4 regions of the Fictibacillus marinisediminis genome follow, and region 4 is predicted to be linked to each of the others. Evidence: riboswitches for the same ligand, from Rfam matches in the RefSeq annotation. Region 4 holds a riboswitch; each other region holds the start of a gene.
What was found. A riboswitch is a leader RNA that binds a small molecule or an ion and turns the genes downstream of it on or off. The one in region 4 is predicted to bind S-adenosylmethionine.
Positions count from the first base shown of each region.

Region 1: another riboswitch for S-adenosylmethionine. It lies ahead of LCY76_RS19385 (alpha/beta hydrolase family protein); the one in region 4 lies ahead of LCY76_RS17830 (YezD family protein).
Region 2: another riboswitch for S-adenosylmethionine. It lies ahead of LCY76_RS03055 (sugar ABC transporter substrate-binding protein); the one in region 4 lies ahead of LCY76_RS17830 (YezD family protein).
Region 3: another riboswitch for S-adenosylmethionine. It lies ahead of mtnK (S-methyl-5-thioribose kinase); the one in region 4 lies ahead of LCY76_RS17830 (YezD family protein).

Region 1 is NZ_JAIWJX010000002.1:3,658,550-3,661,669, forward strand. Features, by position in the region: gene LCY76_RS19380 (bile acid:sodium symporter family protein) at 1-647, opposite strand, end outside; SAM riboswitch class I at 936-1,042, shown strand; gene LCY76_RS19385 (alpha/beta hydrolase family protein) at 1,185-1,997, shown strand; gene LCY76_RS19390 (hypothetical protein) at 1,966-2,226, opposite strand; gene LCY76_RS19395 (thermonuclease family protein) at 2,499-3,120, shown strand, end outside.
Region 2 is NZ_JAIWJX010000002.1:538,904-542,023, reverse strand. Features, by position in the region: gene LCY76_RS03060 (sugar ABC transporter ATP-binding protein) at 1-366, opposite strand, end outside; gene LCY76_RS03055 (sugar ABC transporter substrate-binding protein) at 671-1,786, opposite strand; SAM riboswitch class I at 1,918-2,027, opposite strand; gene LCY76_RS03050 (hypothetical protein) at 2,146-2,853, opposite strand; gene cidR (cidABC operon transcriptional activator CidR) at 2,981-3,120, shown strand, end outside.
Region 3 is NZ_JAIWJX010000002.1:1,606,089-1,609,208, forward strand. Features, by position in the region: gene mtnA (S-methyl-5-thioribose-1-phosphate isomerase) at 1-778, opposite strand, end outside; gene mtnK (S-methyl-5-thioribose kinase) at 784-1,995, opposite strand; SAM riboswitch class I at 2,077-2,230, opposite strand; gene LCY76_RS08740 (carbon-nitrogen family hydrolase) at 2,325-3,120, opposite strand, start outside.
Region 4 is NZ_JAIWJX010000002.1:3,339,555-3,342,674, forward strand. Features, by position in the region: gene sat (sulfate adenylyltransferase) at 1-966, opposite strand, end outside; gene LCY76_RS17825 (phosphoadenylyl-sulfate reductase) at 994-1,695, opposite strand; gene LCY76_RS17830 (YezD family protein) at 1,789-1,905, opposite strand; SAM riboswitch class I at 2,038-2,148, opposite strand; gene LCY76_RS17835 (sulfite exporter TauE/SafE family protein) at 2,373-3,120, shown strand, end outside.

The DNA.
Region 1 (3,120 bases), 320 kb from region 4:
GGGGTGGCAACCGAAGCATTGATGGCGACCACAGCACTCATGCAAATTTTAGAAACAGGAGAGATTCTTTTCCCGAGCGTGTTCTTTATTTCTCCCTTCGTCCAATGATTGAGCAGCATGCCAATGACAGATGGGATCACGATCATAATCAACAGGTCCTTCACCATGGACCATTCATTAATGGAGACGGTTTCTCCGACAAACAGGGATAGGCTGTAAGGTACGACGATCGGCGATAATAGCGTATCAATCAATATAATGGAAAGCGCGAGGGTGCTGTTCCCCCGATAAATGGATACCCAGATGCTGCTCGTCACGCCGCACGGTATGACCATTGCCAATACGAGTCCGGTTATGGTTGGGGAATCCGAGGAAAACGCAATGTGCCCGACTCCCCACGCCCATATCGGCATTATGATATGCAGGATGATGAGTGCTGTCAGGATGGGCACAGGCCGGGACAGTGTATTGCGCAGATGGGTAAAATTAGACCCTAAACTACCTGAAAACGTCATGAATGCAAAAATCCAAGGAACTAAAAAAAGCAAACCCTTTAGTTCGCTCGTAAGCAAAATTCCAAGGATCACGCTTGCGGGTGTAATAAATGGCATAAATCTTTCCAGCTGGTGGTTTAACTTTTCTAACACGATTAGCCTTCTTCCGTCTGAGTCTATTACTCTAATAGTATATTAATTTATAGTATAAAATATTTAAGTTTGCGGTGCCAGGCACCGCAATTACATACTTGTGTAATTCAGGTGCCTGGCACCATATATGGCACCCTATAAAAACAGGCGCAGGCTATTGTATATTTTTGAATCCCTCTCCCCGCCAGGTGCATAGGATGTATGCATACACTTTTGAGATAGCTGTCCAAATCAGATTATTTAATTGACAAACTTTTAATTCTATTTTACATTAAATGAAATTAAATATTCTTATCCAGAGAGGTGGAGGGAATTGACCCTGAGAAACCTCGGCAACAGACTCCTATATGAGCACTGTGCCAATTTCAACAAGCTTTTTGCTTGGAAGATAAGAATTGTGTTGATCATTCTTCGGTCTCTTCAACCCTTTCTTATGTTTCCATAAACATAGGAAGGGGTTTTTTATTGAATCAATTCCGACTAAAAAGATATGAATAGTTATTTTAAATGATAAACGTTAAATAAGGAGTTGGTGATATGGAAAAACACGATTGTATACACTGGGAGGGAAAAAGGCTTACCTCAACCGTGCATTATCCGGAATCCGTACTGAGCAAAAGTAAGAAATTCCCTGCCGTTATTATTTGCCATGGATTTACAAGCAACCGGATCGGTGTGGACCGCTTGTTTGTTAAAACCGCACAGCAGCTTTCTTCGAACGGATTTGTTGTGGTTCGGTTTGATTATTCGGGCTGCGGGGAGAGCGAGGGGAATTATGGGGAAAACAGCTTTGAAGACCTAATCGACCAAACATATGCTGCCGTTAGCTTTGCCTTGGAGCTTCCTAACGTTGATTCCGACCAGATTACCCTGCTGGGCCATAGCCTTGGAGGAGCAGTCGCTGTGCATTCTGCGGCACGTGACGAAAGGGTTAAACAGTTAATCCTCTGGTCTGCGGTGGGACGGCCGTTTGATGACATTGTTAATATCGTGGGTGAAGAAGAATATAGCCATCTATTCATTAAAGGATTCGTGGATCATTTAGGTTATTCCCTGACCACAAAATTTCTGCAGTCTCTCAAGAATTCCAATCCTTTAGACCAGCTATCCCAGTTTTCGGGTGATGTGCTGCTCCTTCACGGTACGGACGACAAAGAAATTCCAGCCCATTATTGCGGTGAATTCTTTGAGAACACACAAAAAAGACCCTGTGGAAAAAGCAAGATTCGGCTTATTAAAGGCGCCAACCACACCTTCTCATCCATCATGCACTTCAATGAACTGATCACTGTAACCTCCAATTGGCTCATAAATGATTCTAATTTGATGGTGCCAGGCACCGGCTTTTGACACTTGTGTAAAAGCGGTGCCTGGCACCTGAAGTACAGCGATGGTAAACCGATCCCGGATCTCCTTTAACAAAGCCAGTATTGATAGCGATGGTGTTCCAATGAAAACTGACCGGGTTGTTCGCATTTACCGAAAATCTGTCCAGATACAACGTTTTTTGTGTGAGAGGCGCTAACACATACACTAAACTTTCCAACAACAGGATGACTGCCGCAACTAATTTTTTCACTTCTTCATCTTCCTTTTTAAAAATCTGCACCTTCGTGATCTTTAAGCTGCTTCAGAATCACTTTCCACTCTGAAAGATACAGCAAATGTGCTCGGTCTTTTTTGATCTTTCAATTAAGAAAGCCGCATAAAACTTGCTCACATTGTCCCCTTCTGCATTCCATATCGTAGTATAATAGCTTTTGTATTTTTATTATGGACGCGTCGCCGTAAACTTCATTACCCTTACCATACAACCAACTTGAACGCTCTAAAAATTAAGGGGAGATCAACTTGAGAGAAAAACGCAGAAAAAGTCTGACTAGCCTGATTGTATTGCTGTTAACGGCTTTGCTCATCACAGGGTGTGCACAGGCACCTAGCACAGGCCAAACAAGCACGGATCCCGGACAAAAAACGGATTCACCTGCTGCAAAACAAGAAGATTCATCTTCAAATGATGTCAAAATCACTCCATCCAGAGATCAGACATCTGCCGTTAAAGGCATGCCGGCTACTGTTACGTATGTGGTCGATGGGGATACACTGGATGTGAAATTTAAGAACGGAAAAACGGAGCGAATCCGCATGCTCCTTATCGACACACCCGAGACAAAACATCCGAGGCTCGGTGTTCAGCCGTTCGGGCCGGAAAGCTCCAAATTTACAAAAACCCAGTTAACGGGCAAAAAAGTCGGTGTCGAGCTGGATGTGTCCGAACGCGATAAATACGGCAGGCTGCTCGCGTACATATGGATCGGAAAGCAAAACTTTAACCAACTGCTTCTGGAAAAAGGCCTTGCCCGTGTGGCCTATGTGTATCCGCCTAACACCAAATACGTCGATCAGTTCCGCGCCACACAAGAAAAAGCTCAAAAAGCAGGTGTTGGCATTTGGTCGATTGAAAACTATGCCC
Region 2 (3,120 bases), 2.8 Mb from region 4:
ATGCAGCTGTTTCCATCTTACAAGCTGCTTTTTACCCATCTCGTTGATCAGATCATGCAGCAGAATATTTTCACCAACGGTTAAATACGGGATCAGTGCGATGTCAACCTCTTGATGGACGATTTGAATTCCTTCGTCCAGGGCATCTCTCGGCAAAGTGATGGCCGCTTTTTTTCCGTCCAAATGAATCTCGCCCGTGTAATGATTGTAGGCTCCCGACAGAATCTTCATGAGGGTCGACTTCCCAGCCCCGTTCGCTCCGATCAGCGCATGAACCCGGCCGGTTTCACTGGCAAAGCTTACACGATTCAACGCTTTTACACCCGGAAACTCAATACTTATATCCTTCATCTCCAACAGAGCCATCTGCTTCTCCCCTTCCCTCAAAGCAAACACTCTCTTAACTTTAAAAAGAGAGTGTGCGTTTTCATTTTGCATAAATAAAATTTCATTTTGATTAGCTTTCTTACATACATCACATACTGATGTGTGCAAGAGACCCTCAAATCTTTTACTTTACATTTATGAAATGGGACTGCTGGTGTAGTATGAGCCAGCAATTGTAAAATTGAATAGCCGAAAATTGAACTCAAGAAAAAGAGCTCGCTTTTTCTTGTGCGGTTCAATTTATTAGGCTATTCAAGTCCCATTCTTTTCCTGAGAGTTTCAGTTATTTTTGGTAGTGATCCTTAAGTGTCTTCATCCAATCTTCCTCAAATGCATCAGACTGGCCCCAGCCTTTAATTTCCTTGGACAGGTTGACCATGTTCACACCCTCGTTTGATTTTTGCAGATCCTTTTGTGAAACAAGTGAAGCTTTCAAATCATATTTTTGAGGTGTTTTTTCACCCGCAAGCTTTTTAGCAAGAATTCTCATATCCACTGCCCCGATGAGCTTAGGATCCACAGCTGCTGTGTATTTCCAAGAGCTGTTCTTTTTCTGGATTTCTTGAAGGTCTGCATTGGAGACGTCGATACCGTAAATTTTGATTTCATTGCGTCCCGCTTCTTTAATCGCACGTGCAGCCCCGATCGCAAAGGCATCCCATGTGGCAAAAATGGCATCAATCTCGCCTCTTTTATGTTTGTTCAGCATGGCCGTCACCGCATTTTGCGTCTGGACCGACGTATCTGCAGAAGCAACGCCAAAGCGCTCTACTTCCTTGATTCCCGGGTTATTCTTCAATGTTTCTTTAAAGACGGCGTTGCGTCGCACCATCGGCGGGAACCCGTCTACCCAAAGATAAACGATGTTGGCTTTTCCTTTGTTCTCTTTAACGAGCTGATCGAGAGCCAGCTTGGCAAGGGCTTCATCGTCCTGAGACGTAAGTGTGACACCGCCTACTTTCGCGAGGTCCGGATTGGAATCAAACGTCACCACGTTCTTTCCTTTTTCCCGCAGTTTCTTAATATCGTTTATGGTAGCCGCATCATCACCGTGAGAGATGATAAAACCGTCGTAATTCTCATCAGCCGCCTGGGCAATCGCATCATGGAACTTGGCGGTATCACCGTTTGCTGTGTAGGTATCAACGGTAAAACCAAGTGCCTCCCCTTCCGCTTTAGCACCTGCTAAAAATTGAGCTGTATGATCATCACCGCCGATTTTACGGATAACCTTGATTCGGGCTCCCTGCCCTTTGGCAAACCGCTTTGGCACGTTATCGAACGAGACCTTTTCATGTTTGCCAGCTGATGAAGCGGTATTGCTTCCGGATGAACAGCCTGTTAATAAAAGTGATAAAGCGACCGCGGAGATTGCCGCGCAATTGATGAATCGTTTCATTTCCCCAACTCCCTTTTTTGTATATCTCTCTTCTCAAGGGGGCACGGGACCAGCGAAATAAGCCCCACCACGTAAAAAAACCTCTCTGGAAAAAGAGAGGTTTCATCGCATATGTATAACGGATTCGTCCTCTCTTATCTCTCAAAACAGACATGCTGTTTTGCTGGAATTAGCACCAATTCCATTACGGAACGGTTGCTGGGCGTCATAGGGCCAGTCCCTCTGCCACTCTTGATAAGAGAATGAATATTTAATTTTTAGAAAATATAGTTATTACTTTAATCTGCAAAAGGGAGAAAGTCAATGGTTTTTTTATCATATAAAAAACCTCTCCACAACGAGAGGTTAATCCACCAGGCTTATCCTCGGATATCCCCGCCAAAGATCGCAACGTTCTGCATCTCCGCACCAAACTCACTGCCATTCCACTTCAGGGTAGTCTGGACATAGCCAAGGCGGTCAGCGTTATATCGGCCGGCGATGTTTTGGTAAGCCAGCAGTTCATACACGCCATTTCGGTCAAAGTCCACCGGGTAAAGACCGCTTAAAGGTGAGACAAATCCTTGTATGGGAGCCTTTAATTTTCCATTCGGGTAGTAAATCTCAGACAAGTATTCCTTGTCCTTCGTACTCAAATCGATGATAAATTTTTGCTTCAGGCTGTAGCTGTTCACCTGTGCTTTATATTGGTCCAGATAAAAAACCCTGTACTTCAATTGGTCACTGAATACACCAGAGTCAAAAAGCGGCCCGAACTGCCCTCCTCTGTAGGCAAATACATAGGCATTGATCATGCCGCCGCTGCCTCCCGTATCCATAACGACCATGATGTCTTCTACCTTATCTCCTGTAAAATCCCCGAGAAAAAGGGTAGGATTGTACCCTGAGTTTTCTTTAAGAGGGAGTTGCACATACTGGTTGGTCCCTCCGTCCTGAACGACGGCCGCAATGTTCACCCAGTATGGACTATCCGCTGTTTTTTCAGCAGTAAGATACACCGTATCAATGGAACCGTCGCCCGCCACATTTCCCCTTTTCACATCCACAACCTGCCGCTGTCTGTACATCTGCCATCCCAGCCTTCCCACTCTCAATAAAACAGTATATGCATATTCGCCCTATTTTGGTTTTTATTCTGCAATCGTGATAAACTACAGAAAAATAACGCCGTTCATGCGGCAAGCAGGTGCATTCGTGGATATTAAACAATTACAGTATTTTATTGAAGTGGCAAAATATAACAGCTTTACACGGGCGGCTGATGCCCTTTTCATCACCCAGCCAACCATCAGCAAAATGATCAAGAATCTGGAGGATGAGCTTGGGGTTGTCCT
Region 3 (3,120 bases), 1.7 Mb from region 4:
GCAAGGCTAGTCCGAACGTCCCGATTTTATTGGCGGTATCTCCGTTGGCAGCGACTCTGTCACAGCCGACGATGACCGCAGCGATGTTTTTTGTTTTAAGTGTATGGGCAGCCATGTTATCCGTAATCAATGTTACATTAATACCTGCCTGCTGCAGCTCCCAGGCTGTTAAACGCGCCCCTTGAAATACCGGTCTTGTTTCATTAGCGTACACTGAGAGGTCCCAGCCTTTTTCTTTTGCTAAATACATGGGAGCCAGAGCTGTACCATACCGGGAAGTTGCAATTCCGCCAGCGTTGCAGTGCGTCATCAAACAATCCCCGTTTTTCAGCAAGGTCAATGCGTATTCCCCGATTTTACGGCAAGTTTCTTCATCTTCCTGCTGAATGAAAAGTGCCTCTTGCTCAATCAGCTGAACCGCTTCCTCAGTATCTCGGGCTTGTTCGGCAGAGCCTGTGACCCGGTCGAGGGCCCAGAACAAATTAACCGCAGTTGGCCGGGATCCGGCAAGGTAAGCTTTTTGCTGCAACAGCTTTGACTTGAACTCGTCATACGGCAGGGAATTGTTGGCCTTTGCCCATAACACGATTCCAAAAGCTGCGGCGATTCCAATGGCAGGTGCGCCTCTCACTTGCAATTTTTTTATGCAATCCCACACTTGTTCAATTGTCGTAACATTAATGTAGACGGTATGGCGGGGAAGCTGCTGCTGATCAAGCAGCAGAAGATGATCCCCTTTATATCTTAGTGATGAAATCCAGGTTTCTGTCGTACTCATAATCATTAAACACTCCTGATGTATGTGATAAATTCATCGATATTTTTTATTCTCTCAGCGTTCTTTACCCAATCGCTTCCAAGCTTAAGCACACGTTTTTTTAACTCGATTTGGCCATTGAAGTCTTCAATGGAATCAAGATCTTCGACATGGGCAAGCCCAATCGTGCGGCGGATCACTTCACAACCTGCAAAACCAATCATATCTGTAAAAATACTATTTAAAATCTCTTCCTCAAATTCAGGAAGTTTGGTTGCAGACTCTACACCCTCTGTTTTCCACAGTTCCCTGTAATGGGCAGTGAAGGTTTCCCAAGTGTCTTTGATCACGCTGAGCAAATAGCTCTGATATTCTTCGCGCCTAAGATTGTCAGAGATATGAAAGGACTGTGAGGCATGATTCAATGCAATATTGGCAAAAAAGTGGGCGATATCAAAGCCTTGAGGCCCATAATAAGCAAACTCGGAATCTATTAATTTTGTAGAAGTTTCGGTAACGAAAATACTTCCGGTATGGAGGTCACCATGCAACAGGGCCTCTGCACGCGTTAGAAATTTATATTTTAGAGAGGCAGCTCTCTGTTTGAGGAGAGTATCATTCCATAGTTTGGAAACGGCCTCCTTCAGCTCGGAAGGAAAATCGTTGGTGTTGATGTCATAAAACGGGTCAGTAAATACAAGGTCTTCGGTTATTTTGCAGAGTTCAGGGTTTGTAAACGTCTGGACAAGCTCTTTCTTCTCGAAAGGATGCAAATAGAAATCACTCGTATAGAACAGGCTTTTGGCAATAAATGTGCCGATGTGCTGTGCGAGATGAGGATATTTGACCCCTTCGATCAGACCTTTCCGCAGAATCACGTGAGAAGATAAGTCTTCCATTACAGTGAGAGCGAGATCCTGGTCTGTATAAAAAACTTCTGGAACATGCTCAGGAGCAAATTCTGCTGATTTTATTAAAGAGCTGCTTTCAATCCTTGCCCTGTCCAGTGTAAGCGGCCAGCTTTCTCCCACAACTTTGGCATAGGGAAGTGCCTGCTTTACGATAATGGATTTACCTGTATCTGCTTCGATTAGCCGAAAAACAAGGTTAAGATTACCGTCACCAATCTCATTGACTTTAATGTTTTGATAATCAGAAAACAGTTTGAGTTTTTGTGCCAGCCCCACCACGGTTTGTTCATTCAGTGGTTTGTAAGCCTGTTTGAGGGTTGTTGCCATCTATACTACCTCCGGAATTTTTTGTATGTAAAAAGGCCTCTTTTCTGTATGAAAAGAGGCCTGGATGTATAGCTTCCACGCCTCTTATCTTGCAAAACAAAGTTTTGCTGGAATTAGCACCGTGCCATACTGGATCTCCAGGCTTCTAGTAGTAGACGCCCCATTTTACAATGGTATTACGGTCGGTTGCTGGGTTTCATCGGGCCAAATTCCCTCCACCTGCTCTTGATAAGAGACAACAAATATAAAATTGTTAGAAAAAACAGAATGCAATAATAATTTACAATGGCAATCATACAATCTTATCCATTGTCCTGTCAAATCTTTTTTTAATAAAATTCTGGACGTCTGTCTTCAAACACAGGAATTCTGTTTCTTACTTCTTCAACAAGATCAGTGTCGACCTCAGCAAACAAAATGGTCTCTTCTTCTCCGTCTGTCTCTGCAATAATTTCTCCCCAGGGATCAATGACCATCGTGTGACCTGCGAACGTGTTGTTCTTATCACTGCCGACCCGGTTGCATGCCACAACGTAGCATTGGTTCTCAATGGCTCTTGTTATTAGCAGGTTCCGCCAGTGGCTCAGCCGCTGCGCCGGCCACTCGGCAGGAACAAACAGGATAGAGGCGCCTTCAAGAATATGGGAGCGAATCCATTCGGGGAAACGGATATCATAGCAGATGACACCGGCAGCCGGAACGTTTTCAAGCATGAAATTTCCTTTGCTGGAGCCCGGAGCAATATATTTTTCTTCCTGCATTAGCCGGATCAGATGGAGTTTACTGTATTCGCCGATCTGCTTACCTTTTCGGTTAAAGGCATACATGGTGTTATAGATTCCTTCATCCGTTTTCTTAGCGATGGAACCCGCAACAATGTTCACTTGGTATTTGCTGGCAAGCTCGCTCATTAATCGTTTGATCTCCTCGCCGTTTGTATCTCCTATCTCATCTAGTCTTTCTAGATCATAGCCTGTAGTCCACAGTTCAGGAAGAACAATCACATCTGGTTTTTTCATTGCTGCCTGTTCAATTCGTTTTGAAGCCCTCTTAATATTTTGCTTGGGATTGCCAAGCTGAATATCCATTTGTATCGCTGCAACAGTAAGTTTCATGCTATCCTCC
Region 4 (3,120 bases):
TGTACAATAGAAGCTATGTTCAAAGAACATCAGTGTAATGCCTAGTTCTTCCGGAGTAAACCTGGAAAAGATTTTTTGTGCATCATACGTCCCATAATAATTACCCACACCTGCATGATCCCTTCCAACGATAAAGTGTGTGCATCCGAAGTTTTTGCGGACCATCGCATGAAAAATGGCTTCCCTCGGTCCTGCATATCTCATCGCTGCCGGAAATACGGCCAAGAATACCCGGTCTTGCGGATAATAGTTTTCAAGCAGGATTTCATAGCTTTCCATCCTCACATCAGCGGGAATATCATCGGATTTCGTTTCTCCAACAAGCGGGTTCAGGAACAGTCCATCTACGGTTTCAAGGGCTGTTTTTTGAATGTATTCGTGTGCTCTATGCACAGGATTTCTTGTCTGGAAACCTACAACTGTATTCCATCCCCTGTCTCTGAAGACTTGGCGGGTTTCAGCTGGATCCAGACGATATTCAGTAAACCTCTGTTTTTCTGGCCTCTTTACGAGAGTGATTGATCCTCCGACATAGTAAGAAGGGCGTTCCAGAAGTTTTTTAACCCCAGGGTGTGCAGTATCTGCCGTTTGGTAGACCTGCTCTGCTTCATGCTTAATGTCCGGGCGGTAAAGGTCTTCCACCTCGATGACTCCGTACGTTACACCCTCAAATACGAGCCTCGCCTGATCTCCTGCTGATAGCGTCCTGGCTTGTTTTTCATGAACTGGAAGGACGATTGGAATGCTCCAAACCGTTCCATCAGCAAGACGTAGAGAATCAACGACAGATTGATAGTCTTCTTCATTTAGAAAACCGGTAATTGGGCTGTAGGCTCCTACACCGATCAGTTCAAGATCACTTAAGGATGTAGCATCCAGTTCCACTTCCTTTTGAATGTGGTCCGTTGGCAGATTTGGTTCATAACGGTTTATCAGCTTTCCTCCATGCGGCAAAATTGATGTCATGTTAATTCCTCCTGTAATTTTACTTTATTATTCGTGAAGTCCACACTCTGTTTTCCCTTGCCCTGACCAGCGTCCTGAGCGGGAATCACCCGACCCGTCAGCCGGAAGCGTGCACGGCTCGCAGCCGATGCTCGGATACCCCTGATCGTGAAGCGGATTGTAGGGCAGATTCTGCTTGTAGGCGTATCTCCAAATTTCCTTCCATGTCCAATGGATCAGCGGACAGATTTTCACGGATTTAAAACGTTCATCCTTATTGACGTACTGAACATTGCTCCTCCCTGCCGACTGCTCCCTCCGGAGACCTGACAGCCATGCCGGTGCTCCGTCCAGTGTTTCCTCGAGAGGGGCTACCTTTCGTATATAACAGCAGAGGTTCGGTTCTCTTTTCCATAACTCGCTGCCATGCTTTTCCGCCTGTTCCAACAAGGACAGCGAAGGCTTCTTCATCTCAATCTTCATTTCTGGATATCTTTTTTTCGCCTTTTCGATCACCTCGTACGTTTCCTTGAAGTGAAGGCCTGTATCCAGGAAAACGACTCTTGCATCTGGTTTGACCCTGGATACAAGATCCACCAGGACACTGCCTTCTATACCGAAGCTGCAAGCATAAACCAGTGCATCTCCATATTGCTCATACGCCCATTTCAGTACTTCGAGTGATCCCTTCGTTTCACTGTCTTCCGGAAACGTAAACTCCTGTTCTTTCCATGTGTCAAACTTGAGCATGTTAACCACCCCTCCAATAAAAAAGGCAGCTTTAACCATAAGCAGCCATCCTGCTATGTTAAAACCGCCTCTAGTTTTCTAGTCAGCGAATATTTATTTAAAACGTACCTTTTCGTTTTTTTCCAGCTGAATCAGCTTTCCATCCTGAACAATTAACGTGATGGACCCATACTTGATACTGTTCAGCATTTCTTTTAACTGTTCAAAAATTTCTTCCTGGCTTTTACCGTTTACCACATCAGAACCTCCTCGTTTAATATGTTTTGTTCGGTTTTTTTTAGGAATTAAAATGGCAATAAAAAAACCTTTCCATTTCGGAAAGACTGACGAGGTAAACATATTACCTTATCTTCCAAAATGTAATAAACATTCTGCTGGAGTTAGCACCTTGCAAAAAAAATGCAGGTTGCCGGGTTTCATCGGGCCAGTTCCCTTCACCGCTCTGGATAAGTTTTTTTATTTTTTTAAATAATAACACACATTTATGCTTTCGAAAACCCTATTATTCTTATCGGATTAAAAAATATTTATTGAAATATCCGAAAATTTTATTGACAGACTTTCGTTCCATTGAATATAGTAGATACTAAATTCGAAAAGAGATACACTGCTGATCGGAAAAACCGAAGGCTCTTAACTTTACTGTTAAGGGCCTTTTATTTGTTAGGAGGAGTAAAATGAAAAAACTGATCATCCTGGCCCTGATTGGACTCGTTGCACAACTGATTGACGGGTCTCTCGGTATGGCTTACGGACTGACTTCGACTTCCCTGCTGCTGGCCTTTGGGATCGCTCCGGCGGTTGCTTCGGCTTCGGTTCACTTTGCAGAGGTTGTTACGACAGCCGCCTCAGGTGCATCACACATCAGGTTCGGTAATGTTGACCGTAAAATTATCTTTCGTCTCATTATTCCGGGATCCATTGGGGCATTTACCGGTGCCTGCTTTTTATCCAATCTTCCTGGCGACGCAGTAAAACCGTATATTTCCTTTTTCCTGCTGTTCCTTGGTTTCTTTATTCTGTACCGATTTTTATTTAAAAAGAACACCAAGCCTGCTGATCATGAAAAAGCGTTCAGCCGCAAGCAGCTCATCCCGCTCGGACTTGTTGCAGGCTTTTTGGATGCCACCGGAGGAGGAGGCTGGGGACCGGTAGCCACACCTGTCCTGTTAGCCAAAAACGGCACAACAACAAGAAAGGTTATCGGTTCCGTGGATACGAGCGAATTTGCTGTTGCCGTTTCTGCTACACTCGGTTTCCTCATCTCTCTCGGATGGGAGCAGGTCAACTGGATGTGGGTTATCGCCCTCATGGCGGGAGGATTAATCGCAGCACCGATCGCCGCATGGCTCGTCCGCATTATCCCTTCACATATTTTAGGTGTGGTTGTTGGAGGATTGATTATTGTAACGAACGCCCGGACGC